DNA from 3 places in the Paenibacillus provencensis genome. Region 2 is predicted to be linked to each of the others. Evidence: predicted binding sites of a transcription regulator. Region 2 holds the regulator's gene; each other region holds the start of a gene.
The links. The regulator Rex, encoded in region 2, represses fermentation and respiration genes when NADH is low (regulators of the CRP and FNR family bind a similar motif). The targets are predictions, from matches to a motif close to TTGTGAAATATTTCACAA.
Positions count from the first base shown of each region.

Region 1: the regulator Rex is predicted to act here: its motif matches at 2,124-2,141, upstream of ACFQ3J_RS17025 (DUF1641 domain-containing protein).
Region 3: the regulator Rex is predicted to act here: its motif matches at 8,463-8,480, upstream of nadA (quinolinate synthase NadA).

Region 1 covers NZ_JBHTKX010000002.1:176,998-187,006, reverse strand. The annotation lists gene ACFQ3J_RS17035 (SDR family oxidoreductase) at 1-73, opposite strand, end outside; gene ACFQ3J_RS17030 (NAD(P)/FAD-dependent oxidoreductase) at 379-1,560, opposite strand; gene ACFQ3J_RS17025 (DUF1641 domain-containing protein) at 1,597-2,031, opposite strand; gene ACFQ3J_RS17020 (DIP1984 family protein) at 2,903-3,367, opposite strand; gene ACFQ3J_RS17015 (hypothetical protein) at 3,552-3,704, shown strand; gene ACFQ3J_RS17010 (cupin domain-containing protein) at 3,842-4,363, shown strand; gene ACFQ3J_RS17005 (TVP38/TMEM64 family protein) at 4,339-4,947, opposite strand; gene ACFQ3J_RS17000 (hypothetical protein) at 5,064-5,204, opposite strand; gene ACFQ3J_RS16995 (transglutaminase family protein) at 5,292-6,170, opposite strand; gene ACFQ3J_RS16990 (alpha-E domain-containing protein) at 6,178-7,179, opposite strand; gene ACFQ3J_RS16985 (circularly permuted type 2 ATP-grasp protein) at 7,180-8,637, opposite strand; gene ACFQ3J_RS16980 (GntR family transcriptional regulator) at 8,971-9,336, shown strand; gene ACFQ3J_RS16975 (ABC transporter ATP-binding protein) at 9,339-10,009, shown strand, end outside.
Region 2 covers NZ_JBHTKX010000001.1:564,937-574,945, forward strand. The annotation lists gene panB (3-methyl-2-oxobutanoate hydroxymethyltransferase) at 4-882, shown strand; gene panC (pantoate--beta-alanine ligase) at 879-1,775, shown strand; gene panD (aspartate 1-decarboxylase) at 1,768-2,151, shown strand; gene ACFQ3J_RS02870 (hypothetical protein) at 2,244-2,873, shown strand; gene dinG (ATP-dependent DNA helicase DinG) at 3,007-5,877, shown strand; gene ACFQ3J_RS02880 (redox-sensing transcriptional repressor Rex) at 5,922-6,581, shown strand; gene ACFQ3J_RS02885 (amidohydrolase) at 6,568-7,869, shown strand; gene ACFQ3J_RS02890 (cell wall elongation regulator TseB-like domain-containing protein) at 7,900-8,421, shown strand; gene ACFQ3J_RS02895 (hypothetical protein) at 8,594-9,121, shown strand; gene ACFQ3J_RS02900 (AAA family ATPase) at 9,114-10,009, shown strand, end outside.
Region 3 covers NZ_JBHTKX010000011.1:45,094-55,102, reverse strand. The annotation lists gene ACFQ3J_RS25900 (anthranilate synthase component I family protein) at 1-630, opposite strand, end outside; gene cysK (cysteine synthase A) at 865-1,803, opposite strand; gene ACFQ3J_RS25890 (peptidyl-prolyl cis-trans isomerase) at 2,117-3,058, opposite strand; gene hslO (Hsp33 family molecular chaperone HslO) at 3,084-3,968, opposite strand; gene ACFQ3J_RS25880 (type III pantothenate kinase) at 4,160-4,927, opposite strand; gene nadC (carboxylating nicotinate-nucleotide diphosphorylase) at 4,934-5,797, opposite strand; gene nadB (L-aspartate oxidase) at 5,790-7,403, opposite strand; gene nadA (quinolinate synthase NadA) at 7,458-8,396, opposite strand; gene ftsH (ATP-dependent zinc metalloprotease FtsH) at 8,692-10,009, opposite strand, start outside.

The DNA of each region.
Region 1 (10,009 bases), on a different contig from region 2:
CCGGGTTCTCTTTCAGCTGAGATACTAGATGTCTTCCAATTTGGCCGTTGGCTCCAATTACGAGTACATTCATGATGTAATAGCTCCCTTCGATTCAATTATGCATACCCTTATGCTATACAAAGGTAGTCCTATCTATTTACCCAATCTGAACGACGTATTGCATCCGTTATATCCCCTAGTCGCCTTGTAACCTATGAATCAATCAAGGCCTCTTACCTAAGATGAATATACAGAACTCTGTCCGGCTGGTCCACTACAGGCTGATTCATGACCCCGATTATGCAAAATCGTGAAATGATGTAATGCAGTTCCGTACTTACAACATGATGATATGCAAAAAGGCGCCCCCTGAGGGACGCCTTGTAAATGAGGAACTTAGTACGCCAGAGCGAACAGACCCTCGATATGTTTCAGGTAACGGATGTTACTTGCTTCTTTCATGAGTGTTGCAGGAAGACCTTTCAGACGAGTCTGGCTTCCTCCAAGCATTGCGATCGCGTCTTTACGTCCAAGGCTTCCCAATGTACCGGAGAAGACAGGAGTGAAGACTTCGAGCTCGCCGCCCTTGATGGTAGCTGCCAGGTTATGTCCGATCGTCTCACCCATCTGCCAAGCAAGCTGTGCTGTTGGAGGGTAAGGACGAGCGCCTTCGCTCGGAATAACAACTGCGCTGTCACCAGCGATGAACACATTCTCATGGGATGTGGAATGCAGTGTTTCTTTTACAGTTGCACGTCCGCGGTTCACTTCGATACCGCAGTTTGCGACTACACTATTACCTTGAACGCCGCCAGTCCAGATCAGAGTGCTTGTCTCGATGGAGCTGCCGTCTTTCAGGAATACCGTATGCTCTTGCATTTCTGTGATCGCTACGCCAACGATGAATTTCACGCCGCGTTTCTCAAGACTTGTTTGAGCGCGCTCAACCAGCTCTGGCGGGAATCCTGCCAGGATCGAAGGACCTGCTTCTACGCTGTAGAGCTCCACTTCGCTGCGGTTGATGCCTTTTTGTTTACAAACTTCAGTAAGCACGTCTGCATACTCACCAACAAGCTCGATACCTGTCAAGCCGCCGCCGCCGATAACGATGGTAGCATCCTTTTTCTCGCCTGTTTTCTTGTATGCATCCAGACGAGCTTCCACGTGAGCGCGAATATTGTTCGCCTCTTCAACCGATTTCAGCGTAAAGCTGTACTCTTGAAGTCCTGGAATACCGAAGAATGCTGTTTCACTACCCAATGCAACAACAAGGTAGTCATAGCTATAGATGGTTCCGCTCTTCATTGTGACTTTGTTCTCGTCAGGCTTGATTTCGGCAACCGTATCAATTTTAAGATTCACGTCTTTACCGCGAAGCAGCTTCTCAAGTGGAAGAGCAACAGCCTTCTCTTTAATCGTACCTGCAGCCAGACGATGCAATTCTGTAATGATTTGGTGAGTCGGGAAGCGGTTCACAACCGTAATCGTTGCTTCTTCAGCAGACAGGTATTGACGCGCTGCAAGTGCGCTAAGCAATCCGCCGTAGCCGCCGCCCAGGATCAAAATTTGCTTCGACATATCCATCCTCCGTTCTTACTTTCGTATGAAAAAATCTTAGTCTTGTTTGTTTTGCTGACGTTCGTTCAAAATGCTCAAGAAAGCTTGGGCAAAACGAAGCGTGTGTTGTACGTTAGGGTCTTTCAGCATTTTGAGCATGCCGAACAAGCCAACAGAAGACTGTTCCGCTTGAGCGCGATCGCCAGCTTCGATGGCTGCAGAAGCAACACCTTTTGCTTTTTCTACTACTGGAGTAGTAAACTCGCCAAAGGCAACTTTCATGTCGTTTACGAATACTTGGTCCTTCGCCAGCCCTTGAGCAAAGTCGTAAGCTGTAGTCATTGCTGTTACCATTTCAGCCAGTTTAGGCAAGTTCTCAACCAGAACAGTAAGAGACTCCTGAACCTCCGGCTTCATCAATTGATCGAGCACATCATTTTGTGCTTGAGGAGCACCTGTAGCAGGTACTTCTTGTTGCGTCGGTTGTGACATAAGAGAACGTCCTCCTTTACTTTGGGTTATAAGCCCGCTCGCCTGACATTTCTGCTAAGCAATCTAGTCGATCAAGGAAGTACATAATTGTAATGTAACAATTTTCACACAAAGAAAGAGCCGTTGCCACTAAGGGCGGCTCAGGCAGCTCTACAGTAGAAGTGTGATGTATTCCATGGATCTATTGCTGACATGAATATGATCATTCTATCGCAATAACAAACTTACCGAACAGGTCATAAAAACGGATCCTATACCCTAATATTACACTTGTTACACGTGAACATGAAATAAATATTTTGGCAATTGTGAATACCTTGTGAACATTGTAACAAATACACCTTTTTTGTCAATACGACGAGTAAAGGCCTCATATCAATCCAAGAATAGCCTGTCTCCGTTATTCGATACTATATACGGTGTCAAAGAGCGTACTGATTACTATATGTATCAACGTATACACTTAAAATTTCCATAAAGTTTTATTCTCACTCTTGTTAATTTTTAACTGCATGAATCCATTTCAACCTTTGTTATGAATGGATTTACCTATCATGCAAAGTCCTCTCAATCCCAATAAAAAAAGACTGCAATGCCTTCTTGCATTCGCAGTCTTGCAATCTCGGTAATGTCCCCTGGCCCACCCTCGCCTGTACCTGAAAAATCAGCATTTGGTCATAACATTAACTTGTTACATGTGATATGTACGTTGTACTGAGGATAAATTGTGATAAATGGAGTCCCCGGCTCTCGACGATTTTAATATTCGAATGGGTTCCAAGACCTTGCCTGTCTTGGTAGGCTAATGCTCGCTTTCTTCAGGCAGGCTACCAACTAACCGAGATCTTGATCTACTATTCTAAATTCGTAATTAAGGCGCAGTGATTAGATCCGTCGTCCAGTTCTTCTCCTGGATCTTCGTATCGAGCACGCGGTGAGCCTTCGCGAGCTCGTCAACCTGCTTCTGCAGCTTCTTGTTGTCAACGGTGGTAACGAACTTGATCTCGGATCTGCTCGTCCGCTCAAGACGAATGGTAGCTTGCCTGATAACATCATAGAGCACATCCCGATGCTTCACAGAAGTCTCCCGAAGAGCAAGTGCATCCGCAATACTAAGACCCGGTTCGAGCATAGTCTTCGCATTGGTGCGATTGATATCCTGAATCAGCTTCGTATATTGAGTCAAGCAATCCTCCAGCTCAGCGAACAACTCAGCAGGGTCTTCTGCTGGATCCTCCCCCTCCTGTACTCTAACGACACTTTCCAGACGAAATCTTAATTGTTGTATCTTTCTTTGTATATCCGAACGTAATATAAGTGCTTCTGCGAGTTTCATAACGTACCTCCACAGTTAAGTATCTCCGCTATTGTATCCTCTTTAGTTATATTTTTCCATATGTAATTCCTAATATATTAATTTATCCCTCAAGCCTAGTAAAGCCCTGTTCAGCATCATGTTTGCCTTTCTACAAACCGGGTATGTAATAACTATATCCAATTCGAATAAGGAGGCATTCACGATGAAACAACCATCAAGCGAAGAGGTACGCAATCAAGCGGACAAGGAGAAAGACTCCAAGGAGCAAGTAGACAAAATGAAAAAGCATGAGGACGTGGAGCCTCAAGCCGAGAACTGGAATCCTCGATCAGAGGATAATCTGAAGCAGTCATAATTCTAATAGAACAGGCCAAAAATAAGCTGCAGTAACGTTATGTGACACAGCTGCGAGCCATGATCAGAGGTTATCCCTTGTTCATGGCTTGTTTAATATAAGGCCTTCAACAAGTAAATAGAAGGAGGACATCTCAAATGGCACAAACACAGTTCAAGACACGGGCTTATCGCTTCGAGGATGATGGCATCATTCCAAACCACCCGAATTTACCTGTTCTATTATATCCTGGCGTTCTAAGAGGCAGAGAACAGGAGATGGAATCCATATTCAACAGCCACAATTGGCAGAATACCTGGACGGGCGGCGTATTTCCCTATCATCATTATCACAGCAATACACATGAGGTCCTCGGTGTAATCAGCGGGTCAGTCAAGCTGCATCTCGGCGGGGAGAAAGGCATCATGGTTACTGCTTCTGCTGGAGATGTCATCGTTCTTCCTGCTGGCACCGGCCACAAGAAGATTGAAGCAAGCAGCGATTTTCAGGTGGTGGGCGGTTATCCCGATGGAATCGAATATGATACCTATACAGGCGAAGCAGGAGAGCGGCCCAAGGTTCTTCAGGACATCAAGCAAGTTCCTCTGCCTGATCAAGATCCCGTATTCGGAATCAACGGACCGCTCCACACTTATTATCGATTAGAAGATTCAGTGTAATAAGCTTCTATTCTCTTGCTTGCCACAATGGTCAAAATGATAAACAGCACGACGCCAACCAGAATGAGGGGATGCTGGATAATCTCCTCCAGATTGGTGCCGATATAGGTCACATAAAATATCATGATTCCTTTGCCGACCCCTGCCGCGAGCAGGAATAATCCGGGACGCATCTGAGCTGCCCCTGCCGCCATGTTCACCAGTACAAACGGTCCCATCGGGAACATCCCGAGCAGGAATACGTAACTGAACGCATTACGGCGTATCCATCGCAAGCTCTTCTGAACCTTGGGCTTCTGCGTCCAGCGCTGGATGTAGGAAGTCAGTGCAATTCTGCGAATGATCAGAAAAGTCAGGAAGCTGCCTCCCACCAGGCCAATCCACGAGTAGATGAATCCAGCCCAGCCATAAACAACGCCGTTCGCTCCTACGATCAGCAGGGTTGGCAGCGGTGGGATAAAGGATTTCAAGAATGTGATTAGAATGCCGGGCAGCGGTCCGTAGGAACGGAATCGTTCGAGCAGCATGATAATATTCTCTTCCGTGAAATAAGACATGATATCCGTAATGGACCAACTGTACATTGAGGAAGCCTCCCAGGTATTCTGGTAATTTAAGGATAGTATAGCTCAATCACAGCGATTAAAACATCGCTGCCCATTAAAAAACCTGCCCATGGCAGGTTCTAATTTTATTTATCCTAAGCTCGATCATATCTCGCTTCCTGCTCATGATCCGCTTGCAACGTTTGATCCTCCTGGATCTGGCTGCACTCATGCAATATATGTTCAACATGCTCCAATACATCGTTTAATGATTTACCGCAAATATGACATTTCATCAAGTTATCACCTATTCTCTATTTGTACCTTTCATATCCTCCTCTTATTAACCGTGATGCATCCTCACGAAACGATTCTTTCTCGCTTCAGCCCTGCAGCTCTTCAATCGGTTCGTCTGCATCCAGCCGCTGCACAGAAACACGAACATCCAGTATGGACTCGCCTCCCCGATACTTCCCTTGCAAGGGACTTACATCTGCATAATCACGGCCCGTGCCTACTCTTATATGATTAGATAGAGCCTCCACATTATTCGTCGGATCAAGACCCGCCCAGCCTATGCCAGGCACCATCACCTCGACCCAGGCATGTGATGCAGCATCTCCCTTCAGCGCCGAATCCTCACCTACGTACAAATAGCCGCTCACATAACGTGATGGAATGCCGCTAGCTCGCAGAATACCCAGCATGACATGGGAAAAATCCTGGCAAACGCCTTTTTTGTGTTCAAAAGCAGCCTCTGCCGTTGTCTCTACGTTGGTAAAGTCTTTGTCATAGGTGAAGCTTCTGTACAGATACTCCATAACTTGTATTGCATAGCTGAGCGGATCCTTCATGCTGCCTGCTTCCTTCTGAGCCGCTTGAACCTGCTCCATATATAGCTTCGTATAAGCCGTCTCCGCCAGATAAGCAGCATAATGCTCTTTATATAATGGAGACTCGAATAACGCCTTCATGTCAGGGGAATACCGAATTTCTTGTAAAAAAGGGCTCCGCTGCACCGTCACAATGGAGGTGGTTATGACTTCCAGAGAAGAATGAGGTTCCGCGATGAAGAATTCTTCAACATAATTTCCCCACACATCCTCATGCCCCTTCGTCACTGCCAGAGGATGGATATCTGTGCGGTACGATATCAACTGCTGACACTCATCCTCAAGCGGACGAAGCCGGATCGTATTCATGCTTTGATCCACCGGATCGTCATATTTAAACGTGTTGGTATGCACAATTTTGTATTTCATCACTTCTCTAGTCTCCTGCGTAGTGTAATTGAAACTGCCGCTCTCCTGTATCTATTAAATAATAAGTCTTCGAGAACACATGCCCGATCTCCCTGCACTTCTCTTGAAACTGGCTGAGGAAGAAGTCCAGCTCCGGTCCTCTCAGTTCAGTGATACTGACCTCATCCAGCATGCCCAGCAGATCATCGAGGGAAGCATACATCTCCCAAGAATAATGAGATACTCTGCCATACTCCAGAATTTGAACAGACTCACGCACCTGGCTTATGCAGTAACGAATCGATTTGGGATAAGCATCATCCGCGACGAGAAAGCCGAGAATCGCACCCGGTTCCATGGCCGGTGGATGACGCTTCAGAAATGCTTCATATCCATTTGCGAATTGCAGGGCAAGACGCCAGTAATACGATTCTCCTTGTCCTCTGCAGGCCGGATCTGCATAGATATAGCTGCTCACCACATCCAGAATTCGAGCTGTCTTCTCTGCTTGTTCGAGCCATTTGCCGATGTTGATCATATGATAGGCAGGTCCGCGTGACATCGAAGATTCGATAATTCCTCTGGCCGTAAGGGAAGCAATCTTCGTCCGCTCAAGGCAGCGCTTCACATCTCTGCTATCGATATCTTCCCCTTTGTTCATGCTGCTCATATCCAAATAAACGTCGTTCCAGATCTCCCATAGGTCGTCCGGGAGCTGGGTCCTCGTCATTCTCGCATTCTCCCTTGCATATTGGACACAGTTCACGACAGAATTAGCATTGGTCCTTGCGTATACGAGCTGTTGTATAAATGCTTGATCGGACCCCATCCGCTCTTGCATCGCTTCATGGAACAGATCGGTCCGGGCACAGATTTCGAAGATCATCTCCCAGTCATGCTTGGCAAGAATCTCTTCCTCTGAGGCTTCCAGCATCTGAATGAATTGTACATTCAGTATACGCGCGTTGCTCTCTGCCCGTTCAATATTACGAGACATCCAATATAAACAATCCGCCACCCTGCTCAGCATCTACACCTCTCCTCCCTCTCTCCTCAGAATCCATGTATCCTTTCCCCCGCCGCCTTGCGAAGAATTGACTATAAGCGATCCCTCCTTAAGGGCAACTCGCGAGAGTCCGCCGGGAAGCACATGCGTGTTCCGGCCCCGAATGACGAATACGCGTAAATCGACATGACACGGATAAAAACGTTCGTTCTGAAAGGACGGTGCTCTGGACAATCGAATGGTGGGCTGGGCGATATACTGATGAGGCTGCTGCATAATTTTTAACCTGAACCTATCGATCTCTTCGCCTGTAGCATGCGGACCAATCAGCATATCATAGCCGCCGGAGGCACCGACGTTCTTGACGACCAGCTCCTCCAGATGGTCCAGCACCCACTCACGCTCCGAGCGTTCGGTCAGACGATACGTTTCAACATTCGACAGAATAGGGTCTTCGTTTAGATAATAACGAATCATATCTGGGACGTAGGCATAGATTGCTTTGTCATCGGCAATCCCGTTTCCAATGCCGTTTAATATGGCAACATTGCCTTTGCGATAAGCGGAGAGCAGACCCGAAACACCAAGGACAGAATCCTTGCGAAAATGAAGCGGATCGAGAAAATCATCGTCGATGCGGCGATATATAATATCAACCCTTCGAAGTCCGCGAATCGTCTTCATATATACGATATCATCCAACACCGTAAGGTCTCTTCCCTCTACTAATGGAATACCCATCTGCTGGGCTAAGAACACATGATCATAATAAGCCGAATTATACATGCCTGGAGTCAGAAGCACCGCACAGGGAGAGGAGGAGAAGCCGAAAGACTGCGGTGTATGGTCGAGCAGAGCTTTATATAGATGAACAAGCTGATGTTCAAGCGGGTGAATCGAGTGCCGCGCAAAAAATTCAGGGTAAACCTGACGCATCACGTAGCGGTTCTGATACACATAGGACATGCCGGATGGATTCCGCAGATTATCCTCGAGAATATGATATTTCCCCTGATCATCACGAATCAGATCAATACCCGCGAGGAAGATATGGTTGTTCAGTGGAATGTCAATTCCCTTCACTTGCTTATGGTAATAGTAGGGGTTGTTCATAATTAACTCTTTGGGAATGAGCCGGTCGCGAATCATGTGCTGTTCTCCGTAGATATCCTCCAAAAAGAGGTTGAGGGCTTCTGTACGCTGAATCATTCCCCTCTCAATCAGCTCCCAGTCTCTAGGGGGAATGATGATGGGAATGAAATCAAAAGGCATCGCACGTTCGGTACCAATCTCATTGTTGTATACCGTAAAAGTGATTCCTTGTCTTAGAAAAGATAGCTGTGCAGTTTCATGCTTCTCCTTCAGCTCTTCGGCTGTAAAACGCCTTAGTCTGCGATAGAACTCGGCATAATGAAGCCTTGGCTCACCTGCCTTCATAAACATCTCATCAAAAAACGGATCCGTTGGATACGGAATCAGCACAGCGTCATCCCCTTTTGTCTTTTTCTCATGTCAGGGAAGCTGCCTATTGAAGCAGAACAACGTCGTATTTACTAAGGCTTCATGATGAATAATGTAATATTTTCTGCGAAATTAGTGTGACTAATTACTTGAAATCAGTTGATTTGTGTTAATCATTATACAATACGTTAGATTATATTACACCTAAATTTTGTAATCCGAAACGATAACTTGAATGGAATGAAGTCCAACCGTGACAACACAATGCCTATTTTTTGTAAAATAGTTGACTTCTTACCTTGTTGCTTGTATGGTTAATTACAAGAGTAACTAACCAATGAGGAGAGGTGGCACATGGGACTGCAAATGGATGATGACCGCCCCATTTTTATACAGATCGCAGAACGAATCGAAGACGACATCATTGAAGGTGGGTTGGAAGAAGAAGCTCAGGTCCCTTCAACGAATCAGTTTGCTTCTTTTTATCAGATTAATCCTGCCACAGCCGCCAAAGGCGTCAATCTGCTGGTCGATCAAGGCGTGCTGTACAAGAAACGAGGAATCGGCATGTTTGTAGCCAAAGGCGCGAGGGGGATGGTTATGGAGAAACGCAGAGAGCAATTCTATGAGCAGTATGTCACGAAGATGATCCAGGAAGCACACAAGCTCGGTATTAGCAAAGAAGAGCTGTCCATCATGATTCAAAGGGAGGAGAAGTGATAATGACGACGATAGTGGAAATCCGGCATCTGACCAAAAGCTTCGGAAAAGATGTTACCGCGTTAAATGACATTAGTCTGAAAATAGATGAAAACAAAATATATGGACTTCTGGGCAGGAACGGAGCCGGTAAAACGACCTTGATGCACATCCTGACTGCACAGTTATTCCCCACGTCCGGCGAAATGCGGGTGTTTGGTGAGGAGCCCTACGAGAATGCCAAGGTACTGAATCAAACGTGCTTTATTAAAGAGAGCCAGAAATATCCGGATTCCTTCCGGATCAGAGATGTAATATCCATCGCTTCCTACCAATTTCCGAATTGGGACCAGAAGCTCGCAGACACGCTGCTTACTGAGTTCAATCTTCCCCTGAAACGTCAAGTGAAGAAGCTGTCCCGGGGGATGCTCTCTGCCGTAGGTATCGTGGTCGGGCTGGCCAGCCGTGCTCCGCTCACCATCTTCGATGAGCCTTATCTCGGACTGGATGCCACCGCAAGACAAATGTTCTATGACCGGCTGATTCAAGATTATATGGAGCATCCTCGCACCATTATTTTATCAACCCATCTCATTGATGAGATCAGCGCCATGCTTGAGCATGTCATCGTCATTGATGGCGGCCGAATTCTGCTCAGTGAAGAGGCAGAGAAGCTAAGAGGAGCTGCTTATAC
Region 2 (10,009 bases):
TGTATGGCAGCAACCAAAAAACCGCTTAACATTGTTAAAATGAAAAAAATGAAAGAAAATAAAGATCCGATTACGATGCTCACAGCATACGATTATCCTTCTGCTGTGCTGGCTGAAGAAGCTGGCGTAGACATGATCCTGGTAGGGGATTCTCTTGGAAATGCTGTACTCGGATATAATTCCACCATCCCGGTTACGATTGATGATATGGTATATCATTCCCGTGCCGTTGCAAGAGGTGCACAGAATACATTTATCGTAACGGATATGCCGTTTATGACGTATCACGGCGGAATAGATGAGAGCCTAAAAGCCGTTCGACGTATTATGCAGGAAGGCCATGCCCATGCAGTGAAGCTTGAAGGCGGAGCCGAAATAGCAGACACCGTGAGAGCCGTCGTGAAGGCTGGCGTACCCGTGCTTGGACATATTGGTCTTACCCCGCAATCAGTAAACCAAATCGGCGGTTTCAGGGTACAAGGGAAGGATGCTGCAGATGCCAAACGACTGCTTGAAGATGCGAAGGCACTTGAAGAGGCCGGAGCATTTGCCATCGTTCTGGAGCTGGTTACCGAGGCAGTTGCCGAGGCAATATCTAACGACCTGTCAATTCCAACCATAGGAATTGGCGCAGGGCGTGGTACAGATGGTCAGGTGCTCGTCTTCCACGATGTTCTGCAATATGCATCTCCATATATGCCTAAAAGATTTGTGAAGACTTATGCAGATGTAGGAACCATTATTCGTGATAGCATCGGGAATTATGTACAGGATGTTAAAAATAAATCTTTTCCTGCTGAGGAGCATGTGTTCACTGCTGAAGACGGTGTAGTCGACTCCTTATACGGAAGCAGCCAAGCAAAGGTGGAGAATAGATCATGATAACAGTTCGAAATATTGAAGAGCTGCGAGCACAAATAGCCTCCATGAAAAAGAACATTCGTGGGAAAGAACCGGCTGTCGGGCTCGTTCCAACGATGGGATTCCTGCATGATGGACATGCGAGCTTGATGCGCGAAGCTCGAAAGAATAATGATATTGTTGTTCTTAGCATCTTCGTGAATCCTATTCAGTTCGGCCCGAACGAAGACTTTGAAACGTATCCGCGCGATGAGCAGCGGGATCTGGGAGTTGCAGACAAAGAAGGAATAGACATCGTGTTTATTCCGACAGTAGAAGTCATGTATCCTCATCCCACGAAGACCAAGATCAGAGTAGCTGATATTACAGACCGCCTATGCGGTGCATCACGCCCAGGTCACTTCGATGGTGTGACCACCGTGGTAGCGAAGCTGTTCAACATTGTACAGCCGAACAACGCTTATTTTGGAATGAAGGATGCTCAGCAAGTGGCCGTGTTGTCGCAGATGGTATCAGATCTCAATATGCCGATAAATATTGTGCCTTGCCCGATTGTCCGCGAAGCGGATGGGCTTGCACTCAGTTCACGTAACGTGTATCTGAGCTCGAAGGAACGTAAGGAAGCTCTTGCATTATCCCGCTCACTTAAGCTAGCCCAAATGAAGACCGAGGAGCAGGAAGATGCTACTGTGGGTCAAATTCGCAAGCTTATTATAGATGAGATCAACACGTCAGAAACGGCTGTTATTGATTATGTGGATATTCTAACGTTTCCAGCACTTGAGCCGATTGAAGACCGTGTGCGGATTACTGAGCCGGAAGATGTTATTATTGCTCTGGCTGTTAAATTTGGAAAGACAAGGCTGATCGATAACCATCGGCTCCAAAAAACGGAGGTGCTCTCCCGTGTTTAGAACATTAATGAAATCTAAAATTCACCGTGCAACGGTGACGGAAGCAAACTTGAATTATGTGGGTAGTATAACCATTGATCGCAATTTGATGGATGCTGCAGATATTTTGGAAAATGAAAAGGTGCAAATTGTGAATAATAACAATGGGGCAAGATTGGAGACTTATGTCATCCCTGGACCACGCGGTACAGGTACGATTTGTCTTAACGGTGCTGCCGCACGGCTGGTTCAGCCTGGAGATACGGTTATTATTATTTCTTATGCGATGATGTCGAGTGAGGAAGCAGTTCAGCACAAACCGACTGTTGTATTCGTAGATGGACAGAATAAGCCGGTTCAAACGATGCGTGAGGAAGTTCACGCGACAATCTTGTAATCCATGGAATGAAGAATGAAAAGTGCCCAAAGCGCAAAAAATGTGATTAGGTTACTGCACTAATCCATTTTGCTAAGGGTGGGATGCATGCCATGTTTCAACATCTATTTGCGGAAATGAATCAATCGCTTGATGAGATTGCCAATTACTACACTGCCGCACCAGTCGAGAAGAAACAGGAAATGCTACAGCGATGGAACCTGCTTAAGAAAATGAGCGACGGCATTATCGATGAATGGATGTCATTTGAAGAAAAAATGGCCAAAATTCGCGAAAGCGGAATTTTCCGAGGCACAGATCCCTTTACTTCCATTCCGGAGCTGAAACTTCATGCCTTTGTTAAAGGACTTGGATATTTCAAACTGCTCATGTACCAGCATGCTGCAGAGGAGTTCGGCAAAGTGGTAGCAGTATATCCGGAAAGCTTGTTGTCGAGGCTATACCTGGCCATGTGCTATCTTCACCTGGAACAGATGCATACCGCATCTGAGGAGCTGAATCGGATACTTCTAACCTGTGATCAGCCCAGAATGAAAGCCATGGCGTACAATGCCCTGGGTTGTGTTCATGCGAAGCAAATGGAGCTCAAGCAGGCCCAATCCTGTTTTGCACTTGCTTTGGAACATGATCCTTCCTTGCCTGAGCCGCTCTACAATCTGGAAGCATGCCGCTCCAAAAATGCTGTGCTGCAGTATGGAACACAGCTGCTTGCCCTCTCCTAAGTACCTGCTGAAACAGCGCAATCGCAAAAGGCGATGTCCTGATAAGACATCGCCTTTTTGTCTGTTTCATGTTCAAAAGTCTTTTTTTTTGCTATGCTACTAAAGAGACTGTAGAAGGGAACGTTTACTCATCATGAAATTTGCTGTGCTTGATTTTGAAACAACAGGTACTCAGTCACTTGGTGAAATCATCCAAGTTGGACTTGCCATCATAGATCATGATTTTACTATTAAAGAAACGTTCAGCTCTTATGTAAATCCCGGCGCTTCCATTCCACCTTTTATTACGGGTTTGACGGGAATTACAGACGAGGACGTAAAGGATGCTCCTGTGCTTGAAGAAACGATGATGGAGCTCGTTCCATTGCTGGATGATGTGGTACTTGTAGGACATAATGTAAGCTTTGATTTTCATTTTTTACAGAATGCGCTTGACCGATGTGGTTACCTGCCATTTACAGGCCGGATTTTGGACACCATGGATTTACTGAAAATTTGCTTTCCCTCTTTATCCTCATATCAGCTGGGATATGTAGCAAGCGAATTCGGATTTACTCATGACCGTCCTCATCAGGCGGATAGTGATGCTCTTGCTACAGCGCATATTTTCTTAAAGAGTCTTGAGGAGCTAAAGAGCCTGCCTTTGATCACATTACAGCGGCTTACTGATCTGTTTGCTGCAGAGGATAGTGATCTGGGCTGGTTTTTTGATGGGATTCTTGCAGAGAAAGAAATGGAGCCTATTCACGATCTGGACAATCAGACTTACTATAGACAGCTCGCTCTCAAGATTGACGATTGGTCACAGATTGCTCCGCCTAGGAATGAGCATGAACCCAATCCATTAGAAAAATTGACCTTTCAAGAATATATGGATGAGGTTCAGCTCCGTCTGAAACAGACGCTGCCTCATTATGAGGAACGCGAATCCCAGAATTTGATGTTCACAGAAGTGACGAAAGCGATGGACGAGGATAAGCATTTACTGATTGAAGCCGGGACAGGCACCGGTAAGTCACTCGGTTATTTGCTGCCTTCAATTTATCATAGCGTCAGGCAGGAGACGAAGGTAACAGTTAGCACACATACGATCAATCTTCAGGAGCAGCTTCGTGAGCGGGATATCCCGCTTCTTACGGAGGTGGTTCCTTTTCCGTTCAAAGCAGCTGTCTTTAAAGGCAGAGGGCATTACCTGTGTCTGCGCAAATTTGAACAGAAGCTGAACAACAAGGAATTTGTAACTCCGAAGGAAGACGTATTTACTGCTGCGCAGATGCTTGTATGGCTCACGCAAACAGAAACCGGAGATGATGAGGAGCTCAATCTGAGTCATCGCGGCGGTGATTTTTGGGAGACTGTCCAAAGCGATTCCGATTCCTGCCTGGGGCGAAGCTGCCCTTGGTTTAAGAAATGCTTCTACCATCGTGCAAGACATGAGGCAGGAATTGCTGATGTGGTCATTACCAATCACTCCAAGCTGTTCACGGACGTCAAGGCGAGTCATCAATTGCTCCCCGCCTATGAGCATCTCGTTATAGATGAGGCCCATCAATTCGAGGAGGTCGCCGGTAAGCATCTTGGAATGCATATGAAATATTTCACGGTGGTTCATGCCCTTACCCGATTGTTCAAGGATAGTCGGAACGGTCAATTCCCTGCTCTGCGTCAAAAAATAGCGCAGTCCAGCCATGAGCAGATGGTCGAGTGGACCTCTGCAATTGATCAGCTGTTTCCATCAGCTCTTGAAGCGAAGGAAACCTGGGATCAGCTCAGTGAGATGCTGTTTAGCTTACTGCCAGAACGAAGTGATGCTGCCCCTGGCGAAGCAGGACAGTTCACATTAAGACTGAAGCCGCAGAGCAAACCCAAGAAGTGGGATAGGCTCGCAGCGGTTGAGAATCAGTTCTATGTGACCGTTTCTGATTTGGTTCGGAAGGCAGATAAGGTCCTTGGTGAAGTAAGAGAAGAACTCGATGATTATACGGCGGACAGCCTAATAACCGACGTTACCGGGCTTGTTAAGGATCTGGCTGGATTCAAAGACCAATTAAGACATTTCATGCGCCTAGATGATGCAGGCACCGTATACTGGCTTGAGGCTAGCGGACAATTCAAGAGTAAGTCGCTTCAGCTGTATGCAGTACCAGTAGATGTAAGTCCTCAGCTGAAGGAAATGTTCTTTGACAAGAAACGAAGCGTTATTCTAACCTCTGCTACTTTATCGGTAGATAAATCGTTCCAGTTTATGATAGATCAGCTTGGACTAACCGAGGCGCAGGAGCAGCAGAGATTACTTACTTCACAGCTGCCTTCTCCTTTTAATTACCGGGAACAAGCACTTCTTGTGGTTCCACGTGATTTCCCGAGTGTGAAGGGTAGTGTAGGTGATGATCACTTTGTCAGTATGCTCGTCAAGTCTTTGTCAGAGGCTGCACAGGCTACTAAGGGCAGAATGCTCGTCCTGTTTACCTCTTACAAGATGCTGAGACAAGTACATGAGCCGCTGAAGGAAGCCCTTGCTTCAAGTGATATTTCCGTATTTGGACAAGGAGTGGACAGTGGGAGCAGGACAAAGCTGACGAGAAGATTCCAGGAGGCCAAAGCTTCTGTGCTGCTTGGAACGAGCAGCTTCTGGGAAGGTGTCGATATTCCTGGTGAAGCCTTATCCTGTCTGGCCATTGTGCGTTTGCCTTTCCAGCCGCCTAATCATCCGGTCGTGGAAGCAAAGAGTGAGCTGCTCCAGCAGGAGAAGAAGAATCCATTTATGAAGCTCTCGGTACCACAGGCGGTTATAAGGTTTAAGCAAGGTTTTGGAAGACTGGTGCGGACCGCAAAGGATCGAGGCATCGTTATCGTGTATGATACAAGAGTGATTGAATCATATTATGGCAAGTATTTTTTATATTCCCTGCCAGGTCCTAAAATGGAACATATGACAACGGACAAGATGGTTCCGCGTATAAGCGAGTGGTTAGAGGAACATGTGACATATGAAGAGAAGTAATAGAAAGCACGGAAACTGCTTGCAGGTGTGAGGGGGAATTATAATTGAAGTCGGAGAAAATTTCAGAGGCTGTCGTAAGAAGACTGCCCGTATATCTGCGTTATTTACAAGAGCTGTATAAAAGAGAAGTAACCACGGTATCGTCACAGGAGCTTGGTCTCAGACTTGATTTAAATCCGGCGCAAATCCGTAAGGACCTTGCTTATTTCGGGGATTTTGGACGCAAGGGCATCGGCTATGATGTGGCTTATCTCATTGATAAGATCAGACAAATATTGAAGCTGGATCAACAGATCAATGTAGCACTTGTTGGTGCCGGTAACCTCGGACATGCCTTGTCGAACTATAACCGATACGTAAAAGACAATATGAAGATTGTCGCCGTGTTTGATTCTCAGCCCTCAAAGATTGGCACCAAGATAAATACGCTAACTGTTCAACCGATGGAAGAGCTGGTCAAGACAGTCAATGATCTGAACATTAGAATCGGCATTATAACGGTTCCGGATTCGGAAGCACAGCGTGTGGCGGATTACCTGGTTGAGGCGGGAGTCGAAGCCATCCTTAATTTTGCCCCGATTATTATTAAGGCGCCTGCTCATATCCGGATTCATACAGCGGATTTCACTACGGATCTGCTTAGTCTGGCTTATTATCTGGAGAATGAAGCAGGAAAAGAGGAGGAAGAGGATGTCAAGTCATAAGTGGCTCATCAAGAATGGTAAATTTGCGGTAAGCGATCCTGAATGGCGAATTGTCAGCGGCTATATGCTGATTGATGGTGACCGCATTTCTTATATAGGTGAAGATTTGCCCGAAGGAGCAGAAGGGCTCCCGGTTCACGATGGCAAGCATCAGCTGTTTATTCCTGGCCTTATTAACACGCATGGTCATGCGGCCATGTCCCTTCTCCGAGGTTATGGAGACGATCTTGCTCTTCAAGTCTGGCTTCAAGAAAAAATGTGGCCGATGGAGGAAAAGTTTACAGCTGAGGATGTGTACTGGGGAACATCGCTATCTGTGCTGGAAATGCTCAAAGGGGGCACTACAGCCTTCCTAGATATGTATGATCAGATGAATCAGGTGGCAAAAGTGGTAGAGGAGTCTGGCATTCGCGCAAGTCTCATGCGGGGAGCAATCGGTTTCGGTTCAGATGAGCTGCGCGAATTCAAGCTGAAGGAAGCAACGACCTTTGCCCGGGAATGGCATAATCAGGCTGACGGACGCATCACGACGATGCTGTCACCGCATTCGCCATATACATGCGGACCACAGTTTATTGAGAAGTTCGTAGAAGCGGCGCATGCGCTGGACTTACCCCTCCATACTCACATGTCCGAAACGGCCGCTGAAGTAGAACAGAATGTAAGAGAGTATGGGCTGCGTCCCGTAGCTCATCTAGAGAAACTCGGCTTCTTCTCCAGACCTTCTCTCGTGGCTCATGCCGTACATTTAACGGATGAAGAAATAGAGGTGCTTGCCAAGTACAATGTGGCGGTTGCCCATAATCCTGGAAGCAATCTGAAGCTGGCAAGCGGCGTTGCGAGAGTACCTGAGCTGTTGAAAGCCGGGGTGGTCGTCTCCCTTGCTACAGACGGTGCGGCAAGCAATAATAATCTGGATATGTTTGAGGAGATGCGCCTAGCTGCATTAATACACAAAGGAGTCAGCGGCGATCCGACGGCAGTGCCTGCTACAGAAGCGCTTCGTATGGGAACAGAATATGGTGCACAGTCCATCTACGTCAAGGATACGGGAGTGCTGGCAACAGGCAAAAAAGCCGACTTTATTGCAATTGATCTGGATCAGGCCCATTTCCTGCCTTATACCGATTTGATATCACATGTAATCTATTCTGCGAGCAGCAAGGATGTTCAGCATGTCTGGGTGGATGGCAAGCAGTTAGTTAAGAACGGTGAGATGCTCACGATGGATGAAGAACGGATTAAACACGAAGCACAAGCTGCTTTCGAAGGACTGACGTCCCGCTGAATGAGATAGGGGCAAGAAGGGAGCTCAGCCTTGAGAAAAAAAAGAAAGTGGATACTCATCAGCATTGTGGCTTTCTTACTCGTGCTGTTAGGCATTTATCTATTTTATGAATATGTAATGAAGGATACATGGGTAGAAGAGGAAGCTGCAATAGCCATTGCCAAGGAAAAAGAAGATCTGGTTACGGTAACCAAGACACAAAAATCGGTTTGGTCTGAGGATGCCATTTATTGGACAATCGAAGGTATAAATGCTGACAATGAACCCATTATGGTGTGGGTACGGTACGGTATGGACAAGAAGCCAGTGATAGATGAAAATAGTGTACACAGTGAGAAGATCGAAGAAGGAACATCTGAGGAAGAAATGCGGTCCAAGATCAGCTCCCAGCTGCCTGGTATCGAAATCGTCAGACTTCAGCCCGCAGTTTATGATGAGACATACGTCTGGCAGTTGTTTTATAAAGAGAATAATCGTTACTACTATCGTTTTTATCGTTTTAGTGATGGAACTGAACTAGATGACGGATTTCAACTGCCGGTCACAGAATAAAGCACATAAAATATACCCTGAAGTGGTCGTCTTTGGCCATTTCGGGGTTATTTGGATTGGAAACTTTGAAAAATAATTCATAGTTTAGATTTGGACGGCTGTATATGGTATGCTATATCTATACCCATTTTGATTGTAATAGAGTGGGCAAAATAGATGAGGAGGTTGTCACTTGAAATTACGTCCTATTCGGATAGCAATTACAGTTATGGTTACGGCTACGCTGCTGTTTGGAGGATGGTTTGTGTACCGTCAGGTGGCTCTTGAGAAGCCAATTGAAAAGTTGGTTGCCGAGTATGACGGCGTAAATGATGTTCAATTAGATATTAAACAGAATCAGGTTACTTTGAATCTCGATCTCGAACCGAATACCAATATAAGAGGTCTTGTTGATTATATCCGCACAGATGGCAAGGAACTTCTGAACGGGAGAACGATGAAGCTGGAGGTTAAGGATCATTCGACGGAAACGCTTGATGATTTCTGGTCCAGTGCTTTATTTACCGTCGCCGAAGCAATGGAGACTAGACAGTATACGCAAATTCCTGAGAAGCTGAAGGAAATGAGTGAAGGCAGCATTCAGGTTGACTACGATATTGATAATGAGAACGTATATGTAAGCTTGTCAGATGGAGAAGCAAGCAAGTATATTATTCTGCCGAGACAGCCGGCTACGATGGGAGTGTGGCCTAATGCCTAATTGGTTAAAGGAGATTTTAATCGGGGTTGTTCCGGTCGTACTTCTGTTTCTAGTCTTTATAGGAGTTAATATCATTCCAGTACTGCTCATTGCCCTGCTCGCAGGCGGTGTAGTCTTCCTGATGCAGACACGCGGTGGACTAGCCGTAGGTGCTAGCAGTGAGAAGAAGCGCAAAAAGGCGGGACCTTCCAAGCTCACCTTCGAGGAAATTGGAGGACAGGACAGCGCCAAGCAGGAGCTTCGTGAAGCGCTGGATTTTTTGGTAAGGCACGATGAAATTCAGAAGTTTGGCATTCGCCCACTGAAGGGTATTTTGCTGACAGGCCCTCCGGGTACAGGGAAGACATTAATGGCGAAGGCGGCTGCACATTACACGAATTCCGTATTTATAGCTGCTGCCGGCAGTGAATTTGTTGAAATGTATGTCGGTGTTGGGGCAGGACGTATCCGTGAATTATTCAAAGATGCCAGAACACGAGCTGCCAAGGAAAATAAAGAAAATGCGATTATTTTTATTGATGAGATCGATGTCATCGGCGGCAAAAGAGAAGGCGGTCAGCAGCGCGAGTATGACCAGACACTGAACCAGCTTCTTACAGAGATGGACGGTATATACAATTCAGATGCACCAAGGATTCTGATCATCGCGGCGACAAACCGTAAGGAAATGCTCGACAGTGCGCTTCTTCGTCCGGGTCGTTTTGACCGGCATATCCAAGTGGAGCTGCCGGACAAGAAAGGGCGTAAGCATATTCTGGAGCTTCATGCCAAAAATAAACCGCTTGCCGAGGATGTAAGCCTTGACAAAATTGCAGAGGAATCATACGGTTTCTCCGGCGCCCAGCTCGAGAGCTTAATGAACGAGGCCGCAATATATGCGATGCGGGA
Region 3 (10,009 bases), on a different contig from region 2:
AGCTTCAATTAGCTGCTCAGCTCTCGCCATCATTCGTTCTGCCCGAAGTCCAGCTTGATGAAATTGCTCCTCAAGAGAAAGCTCGGCATGCCTAAGCACATAAACTGCACTGAAGAGCGTCTTGCTCTCATGATCAATCATCCATACTTCATCAAACCGCATCCAGATATAATCAGGAAGCTCTGGATTATCCTCCGCTAATACAGGCAGCCTCTCAAGCGAGCGAGCAATATCATAGCTCAAGTAGCCGACAATGCCGCCGGAGAAAGGGGGGATCCCTTCTACACGAGGAGCAGTATATGGACTTATCCACTCCTCAAGTACGGGAAGAGGATCTCCTTCCAAAGTATGAGTCAGCTTTTCGTGTGCAGTAACCGTAAGATCCTCTATCTTTGCCCTATTCCCTTTGCCTGTAATAACAGATACAGGATCAAGGCCCAGATAAGTGTACCTGCCGTCTTTACCGCTCTCTAATACAAAAGCGTATGGAGAAGCTTGTTCCCAAGCGGGTTTCCATGAGCCAACTCTATCTCCTCCAGGGAAAGGCTTGCTTATTACATAAGGAAGAATAGTCCAGTCTTCCTTGCTCCAGGCCTGCCAGTGATCATATGTTGTCATTACTTTATTCATGTAAATCTTTATCCCCCAGCCGACTGATCTATTGTTTGTAAGTATACTAGAGCGCGCTGCTTTTTGAAAAGAGCGGCACTGCACCAATCTTGAATTTCAGAACATCTGTTAGGAAAACGGAAATAAAAAAAGACTGCAGGCAAACTCAATTAAGCAGTTTGTCTACAGTCTGCTCAGTTCTTAGCATGACCTAAGAACTGAGAAAAATTGCGTAAGTCAAGGTTCAGCTTACAATTAGCCTTCGAAGTTGTACAGCGGTGTGCTCAAGTAACGCTCACCATTACTTGGTACGATGGCAACGACACGTTTGCCAGCTCCAAGCTGCTTAGCTACTTGAAGAGCTGCACGAATGGCTGCACCAGAGGAAATACCCGCAAGAATACCCTCTTCTTTAGCTACTTGACGTGCAGTTTCAAAGGCATCTTCGTTCTCAATATGAACGATTTCATCATAAATGTCCTGATTCAGAATCTCAGGAATAAAGTTTGCACCAATTCCTTGGATTTTGTGAGGGCCTGGCGTTCCTCCAGCAAGAATCGGGGAGGCTGCAGGCTCAACGGCTACGATCTTGATATCCGGGTACTCTTTCTTCAGTACTTCACCAGCGCCTGTAATCGTTCCGCCAGTACCGATTCCTGCAACGAATGCATCCAGCGTTCCGCCGATGGATCCGATCGCTTCCACAATCTCAGGTCCAGTAGTTTCACGGTGAATCTTCACGTTCGCTTGGTTCTTAAACTGTTCTGCCATGAAATAGTTCGGATTCTCTTGAACGATCTCTTCCGCTTTCTTAACTGCACCGTTCATTCCTTCTGATCCTGGTGTCAGCACAAGCTCTGCGCCATATGCACGAAGCAGATTGCGGCGCTCCAAGCTCATCGTTTCAGGCATAACAATAATGACACGATAACCTTTGGCTGCTGCTACCATTGCGAGACCAATACCTGTGTTACCACTTGTTGCTTCAACAATAGCATCGCCTGGTTTAATACGTCCTTGCTTCTCAGCTTCTTCTACCATGCTGATTGCAATACGGTCTTTAACACTGGCACCTGGGTTCTGGTACTCGAGCTTAACATAGATTTCTGCGCTTCCCTCAGGCACGACGCGATTCAGACGCACAAGGGGTGTGTCTCCGATCAGTTCAGTAACGTTGTTAACAACTTTAGCCATGATAATTGACCTCCTTGAGATGGATGAAATATGAAGAATGCTGCTGCTTCTTGGTTGTTAAAATAATTCGGCTGACCACGCTGTAGAACAGAGTTAACCATGAATAGCGCGTCATGCTTCCGAATTTATAAAGAATTCATACAAGATTGATAAAAATCATTTATATTCCGAGTAAATCAGTAGGTATTTCAAAGTTAATATTATCAACCTTAGGTGCACTTGTCAATATTGCTCAAAAAAAATACTTTGACTTGGGTCTTTAGGGGGTTGTCAAAGTATTTTATAACAAGATTGTCGTCTCACTGAACTCAGACTATGATGCCTTATCCAGCTCTACGAGAATCTCTGCACCGTATTTATTCCGAAGCGACTTCTCCACTTCAGAGAGCGGCCCCGCTTCATTAAGTGCAAGCATTCGTCGAATTTCCTCCATTGCCTGCTCACGGGTCAGGGCGTTCTCTTCGTTAATATCATTGAGCCGGATAATGATATAAGCATCATCTATGAGAAGAGGACCGGCTGCAACACCGATATCCAGCTCCCTAGCAACATCCATCATCGCCTCAGGCTGAAAAGGATCATCCTCATCGATCAGGCCAAGGCTGCCCTTCGCATCCTTGCTATATTCATCGGTCGACAGCTCCTGAGCCAGCGCTTCAAAGCTTTCCCCCTGCTCCAGCCGGGACATGACCTGCTCTGCGGTCTCCGCGTCATTCACCTGAATCATGGAGAGGTCAAACTGTCTGCTTGGGGTATAGCTGTCCAGATGCTCTTCATAATACTGCTCGACTTCTGCTTCGCTGACTTCGATACCTGCAGTGGCTATTTTTTCGAGTAGGATGTGATAGGTCGCCTCCGCCTTCAAGTCTTCTATGCTAAGACCGAATTGGGTGAGCATCTCCTTGTAGTATGCTTCTTCTGAAGTGTAGCCTTCCATCGTCTCCTCCAGTTCAGCTTCTACCTCTGCCTCGGTTATTGATAACCCATTCTCTTTGGCTTCTTCCAAGACCGCACGACGATTCAGCATCTCAGTAAGCATGTTCTTACCGTATCTTGCCTTGAGCAAGTTAACCCATTCTTCCTCTGAAACATCCTGTCCAGCAATCCGGGCTACGGTCTCCTCCTGAGCCTGCATCTGAGAATCTGCTTCGTCAGAAGCCGTGTTCATTCCCTGAAGGATAAAAGTACCCATCATTACGACTGAAGCGGTCAGGACAACAACGGTTACCCACAGTCCTTTTTCCTGTTTCCTCATCCCATCTCATCTACCCCATAACGGATTAGCTTTTGGCTTGCTCAAGTATTGCTTCCAGATCCTCTTTATCAAATTGATAAGCTTCGTTGCAAAAGTGACATACAACCTCTGCTTTACCTTCCTCGATCAAGTTCGTCAGTTCTTCCTCTCCCAAGGAAATCAGTGTTTGCTCGACACGCTCACGAGAGCACTGACATTTGAACTCAATGTCCATCTGATCACGAATTTCCACATCCGGTAAGATCCGGCGCAACATATCCTCTACTTCTAATCCTTGCTCGAGCAGAGTCGTTACTGGAGGGAGCGAACCAAGTGAATTCTCAATTTCTGCAATCTCATCATCGTTTAACCCCGGCAGCAGCTGGATAATAAAACCGCCGGCAACAATCACCGAGTTATCTGTATTAACAAGCACACCAAGACCTACTGCGGATGGTGTCTGCTCCGAAGTTGCAAAATAATACGTAAAGTCTTCAGCAAGCTCACCGGAAACAATCGGGATACTGCCCCGGTAAGGCTCCTTCAATCCAAGGTCCTTGGTCACATGAATGTAGCCTGTAGTGCCGACCGCTCCTGCCACATCAAGTTTGCCCATGCTGTTGCTTGGCAAGTGAATATGGGGTTCATTTACGTAGCCGCGAACTTCTCCCTTCGCATTCGAATCGGCGACGATTTGCCCGACAGGGCCATCACCTTTAACCTGCACGGTTAGCTTTTCTTCTCCCTTGAGCATGGCACCCATCATAGCCGCAGCGGTTACCGTACGTCCCAACGCTGCCGTTACGACTGGAAAGGTATCATGTCTTCTGCGAAGCTCGTCAACCAGATGGGTTGTGCTGACCGCAAAAGCGCGTACACGTCCTCCCAGTGCCGTTCCACGTACTAGATAGTCCTTCTTGTTGTTGTCCATAGCTGTATAAATTGCCTCCTTAAATTAACTGAATGAGGATATATGCATAAATCCTCTATATGTTTATCATCATGCAGTGACGTCGATTTAATCATGCTTCGTTATTTCTTATTGTAATCGAAAAAGATAATGGAATAAAGGCAGCTAAGCTCTCGCCTTCTTCCATTATCTTTTGTAGAGAACAGGTATGATTATCCCTTGTTTCTTTCATATATAATTCGAAGCCCTTCCAGAGTGAGCATGGGATTTACCTCTTCAATCGTTCTGGTTTCGCTTGCGATCAGCTCTGCCAATCCGCCGGTTGCGATTACTTTGGGTGCAGCCTTCATCTCGTCCTTGATTCGATCAACGATTCCATCCACTTGTCCGGCATATCCGAATATGATTCCGGCCTGCATCGCGTGAACTGTATTGCGTCCGATTACTTTTTTAGGCTTCTCCAGTTCAATTCGAGGCAGCTTGGATGCACGCTGATAGAGCGCTTCTGTGGAGATTCCAATTCCCGGAACAATGGCTCCTCCCAAGTAGTTGCCCTCTGCATCAATACAATCAAATGTAGTGGCTGTACCGAAATCGACAACAACCAACGGACATTGATAACGATCTATTGCCGCTACCGCGTTTACGATACGATCTGCACCGACCTCGCGCGGGTTCTCATAACGGAGATTCAGACCCGTTTTGATTCCCGGTCCTACCAGCAGCGGTTTTTTACCAACATATTTGATGCACATCTCCTCCAGCACATTCACGAGCGGTGGAACAACAGAAGAGATAATCACGCCTTCTATTTTGGAAGCAGATATACCTGACATCTGAAATAAGTTATGGATCATAACACCATACTCGTCTACCGTAGACTGCCTGGAAGTACTAATGCGAAAATGGTGAAGGAGCTCCTTCTTCTTATAAATACCGAGTACGATATTGCTGTTTCCTACATCTACAACAAGAATCAAAGAGGATTATCCTCCTTTCTTTTCATTTAAATCTAAACTGATATCAAGGCTTTCGAAAGAGTAGGTTAGTCTGCCGACTGAAATAATATCCACTCCCGTCTCAGCAATACCACGAATGGTAGCAAGCGAAACATTGCCCGAAGCTTCTATTTTAACATGAGGTGACCGGCTGTGGATACGCTGAGTTGCTTCGCGCATCATAATGAGGTCCATATTGTCCAGCATTATGATGTCAGCCCCTGCTTCCAAGGCTTCATCTAACTGTTCAAGCGACTCGACTTCGACCTCGACCGTCATTGTATGAGGTATAGCTGCCCTGGCACGCTGAACAGCCTCTGTAATCCCGCCTGCTCCTTTGATGTGATTATCTTTGATCATGACCGCATCATATAGTCCAAACCGGTGATTATGACCGCCTCCGACGCGAACAGCATACTTCTCAAGTAAACGATGACCTGGTGTTGTTTTCCGCGTATCGACCAGCCTTGTGCTAAGGCCTTCCAGGGCATCCACATAGGAGCGTGTTCTTGTCGCAATTCCGGACATTCTTTGCAGCAAATTCAGAGCAAGCCGTTCTCCGGTCAGAAGACGGTGTGTGCTTCCTTCCACTTCTGCTAGTATTGTTCCCTTGGTTACCGCATCACCATCCTGGACATATGCGGTAAACGCGAGCTCTGGATCTACGATCTGAAATACGAGCTCAGCGACTGTCATTCCTGCAATGATACCTTCATCCTTGGCGTGAATTACAGCTTTGGACTTATGTCCTGGCGGGATGGTCGTCAAGGAAGTAACGTCACCTGCTCCCACATCCTCCTGCAGCCAGCCTTTAATTGATTCCTTCAATACTTCATTATATCCATTAAGCATGACTTACTTCCTCCACAATCTCCCGATCCCGCTGCTGAACCGTATGCTTTTGCCAATGATGATCATTTCTCACAGGATGATCCTCGCGGTAATGGGCTCCCCTGCTTTCTTTTCGGTATAGGGCGCCCTCTGTAACCAGCAGTGCACAGGTCAGCAAATTTGCGAATTCGTATTCTTCTTGCTTATCAAGCTTTGTATTAAAAATAGAACATTCCTGCTCAAGCAGAATCTTACCCTTTAGCAATCCCGATTCGGTTCGGCGCAGTCCTACTTGTCTAACCATGACCTTCTGCAGAGCCAGTCTTCGTACATGCACGGAATCGTAAGCACCAGTGATAAGCTCACGCTGAACACGAAGTCCGAAGGCATGCTGCTCCGTGTCAGGCAGTTGTCTGATTCTATCGACAATGCGTTTGCCAAATACAATAGCCTCTGACAAGGAGTTGCTCGCCAGCCGATTAGCTCCATGAACCCCAGTCGAGGATACTTCGCCGCATGCGAATAGTCGAGGAATACTGCTCTCTCCGTGCAGATCCGTCTTTACACCGCCCATCATATAATGGGCTGCTGGTGCCACCGGAATCCAGTCTTTTGTCATATCAAGGCCATAGCTCATGCAGTTCTCATATATCGTTGGAAAACGGCGCTTAATGAGTTCTGGCGTCTCATGTGTAATATCAAGATAGACATGTGTCGCATGAGTGTCTTCCATTTCACTTACGATTGCACGAGCAACCACATCTCTCGGTGCAAGCTCCAGCTGAGGGTGATATCGCTCCATGAACCGATTTCCGTGTATATTCCGCAGAACAGCTCCTTCTCCTCGAACTGCCTCCGAGATCAGGAATCTAGGCGCCTCTGGATAACATAATGAAGTCGGATGGAACTGGATAAACTCCATGTCCCGAATCTCGGCTCCTGCCCGGTAGGCCATGGCTACTCCATCTGCAGTAGCTACCTCGGGGTTGGTTGTATATCGATACAACTGCCCTGCTCCACCGGAACAGAGAACAACGGCATCTGCTTTCACAAAAGTACGCTGTCCATTCAGAGCCTGGACAAGAGCGCCGATACACTCTCCATCTGCTGTAATTAGATCGATTACAAAATGCTCATCCCATACGCTGATTGACGGATGCTCTGCCGCTTCTTTGGCCAGCGCTCTTACGATTTCATATCCTGTTGCATCTCCATTGGCATGCAATATCCGGCGATGGCTGTGAGCACCCTCCTGTGTCAAAGCAAGCTCGCCGTTCTCGATATCAAAAGCCGTGCCCAGCTGGATGAGCTCCTGAACTCGGTCCGGTCCTTCACTGACAAGTACCTCCACCGCTTCGCTGCGACACAATCCCGCTCCTGCCGTTAATGTATCTTGCATATGATACACGGGTGAATCGTCCTCAGCCGTCACGGCTGCAATGCCCCCTTGCGCATATCTCGTATTGCTCTCAAGGAGTGATTTTTTGGTAATCATGAGAACCTGGTGGTCTCTGCTTGCCTCAATCGCTGTATAAAGTCCGGCAATGCCTGAGCCTATAATCAGAATATCAGTTTCGATTTGAGGCAGATCATTCAAATCGAAATTAACCAAGTAAGAAGGAATCATCGTTTGCTATCTCCCGTCTCTTCATAAAAAGTAGACTGCTGAAAACATAGTGAATTATTTCACCTGCAACATACGCTCAAGGGATAAACGGGCACGATCGGCTACATCCTGCGGCACATAAATCTCAGGCTTCATCGTTTCAAGCGCCTTGACCAGCTTCTTGAGATTATTCACCTTCATATTCGGGCAGACCAAGAACTTCGTTGCAAAGTGGAATTCCTTGTCCGGACTATCCACTCGAAGCTGGTACCCTGTTCCATCTTCCGTGCCTACAATAAATTCTTTGCAAGCAGAGTCTCTGCAATATTCCAAAATAGCTGTCGTACTTCCAACAAAATCACCCATCTCAACGACTTCTGGACGGCACTCTGGATGAACAACAAACTCTGCATTTGGATATTTGGCGCGCATTTCAACGACGTCTTTTACGGTCAGCATGTCATGAGTGTTGCAATATCCTTCCCAGATGATCATCTTCTTGTCTGTATGCTGCTGTACATAATGGCCCAAATTTTTATCGGGAACCCATATAATTTCTTCTGCATCCAAGGATTGAATGACCTTAACCGCATTGGAGGAAGTACAGCATATATCGGTCTCTGCCTTGATCTCGGCTGAGGAGTTTATATATGTAACCACCTTCGCATTCGGATGCTGTGCTTTCAGCTTGCGCAGTCCATCCACATTCACCATGTCAGCCATGGGACAGCCGGCTCTTTCATCTGGAATAATGACTTTCTTGTTAGGTGCCAGAATCTTCGCGCTCTCTCCCATAAAGTGAACACCGCAGAACACAATAACATCGGCATCGGTCTGAGCTGCCTTCTGAGCAAGCAGGAATGAATCGCCCCGAAAGTCAGCTACCTCTTGAATTTCATCACGCTGATAATAGTGTGCCAAAATAATTGCGTTGCGCTCTTTCTTTAACACCTCAATACGTTTTTTCAGTTCACGATTCATTTCTGCCTTACGCTCTAATGCTAATGCTTCCACTTGAAGACCCTCTCCCTTATATAAGCAATAGATAAAAAACCGCTTTCACCTTTGTGATGTCATCGCTTGTTATTTGATTCACAAAGTACGACATACGAATACCATAGGTGGATCAATTTCATTCTCATTGAACGAGCTATAAAGTTGATTCAGGTTTACACCTAATTTACATAAGGTTCCTCTATGTGTCAATTCACAAAATTGTCGCAAATTAAGGGTCATGGTCTATGTTAAATCAAAAAAACCGAAGAACGCTCCTGCGTTCTCCGGTTTAATCTCTTTTATGACTTGTTCATTACGTTGTTGGCTTGTTATTATCCGGTGAATTTGCATCACCAGACTCTGGGTTGGATGGTGTTGTGTCAGGCTCTGTCTGACTAGGACCATCATTGGAAATATCACCAGCCTGGGATCCGTTGTTCTCTTTGCCTTGAATACGGACACGCACATCACCGACATTGTCGATTACAGGCTCGCCGTTCTCCGAAGAACCTCCGGACGAATCAGTACCTTTGTCTGTAATGGCACCTTTCTCAATCAACTGCTTAATATCTTCAAGATCAAGGGTTTCTCTCTCCAGAAGCGTTTCAGCAATCAGGTGTACTTCTTTAGAATGCTTGCTAAGCAGTTCTTTTGCTTGCTCATAGCATTCTGTAATCATACGTCTCATCTCTTGGTCAATTTCATGGGCAATCGCATCACTATAGTTTGGCTCATGTCCAAAATCGCGTCCCAGGAAGACTTGTCCCTGAGAGTTGCCAAATTGAAGAGGTCCGAGCTTCTCACTCATACCGTATTCCATAACCATGCTGCGTACAATGCCTGTCGCTTGTTGGAAGTCACTATATGCACCAGTTCCGATTTCACCGATAAAGATTTCTTCGGCAGCACGTCCGCCGAGCAAACCTGTGATACGGTCAAGGAGCTCCGGCTTCGTAGCAAGCATACGATCTTCTTTAGGCATCATAATAACATATCCGCCTGCACGTCCACGTGGGACAATCGTTACTTTATGAACCATATCGGCATTCTCCAAGAAATATCCGACAATCGTATGACCCGCTTCGTGATAAGCGACAATACGCTTCTCGCGATCACTGACTACACGGCTCTTCTTCTCTGTACCGACAATTACACGGTCAATCGCTTCATCCATTTCACGCATGGAAATGTCTTTGCGATTACGTCTTGCAGCAAGTAGCGCTGCTTCGTTCAGCAGATTCTCCAGGTCTGCACCTGTAAATCCGGTAGTACGCTTCGCAATAACATCCATCTTAACGTCTTTTGTAAGTGGTTTGTTGCGCGCATGTACTTTCAGAACCGCTTCACGGCCTTTGACGTCCGGACGATCTACCGTAATTTGACGGTCAAAACGTCCTGGGCGGAGAAGGGCAGGGTCAAGAATATCTTGACGGTTCGTCGCTGCAATAATGATAATACCTTCATTTGCACCAAAGCCGTCCATTTCGACGAGCAACTGGTTGAGCGTTTGCTCACGCTCATCATGACCGCCGCCGAGTCCGGCGCCGCGCTGTCGACCTACCGCATCGATTTCATCAATGAAGATGATACATGGTGCATTCTTCTTCGCATTCTCAAACAAGTCACGTACA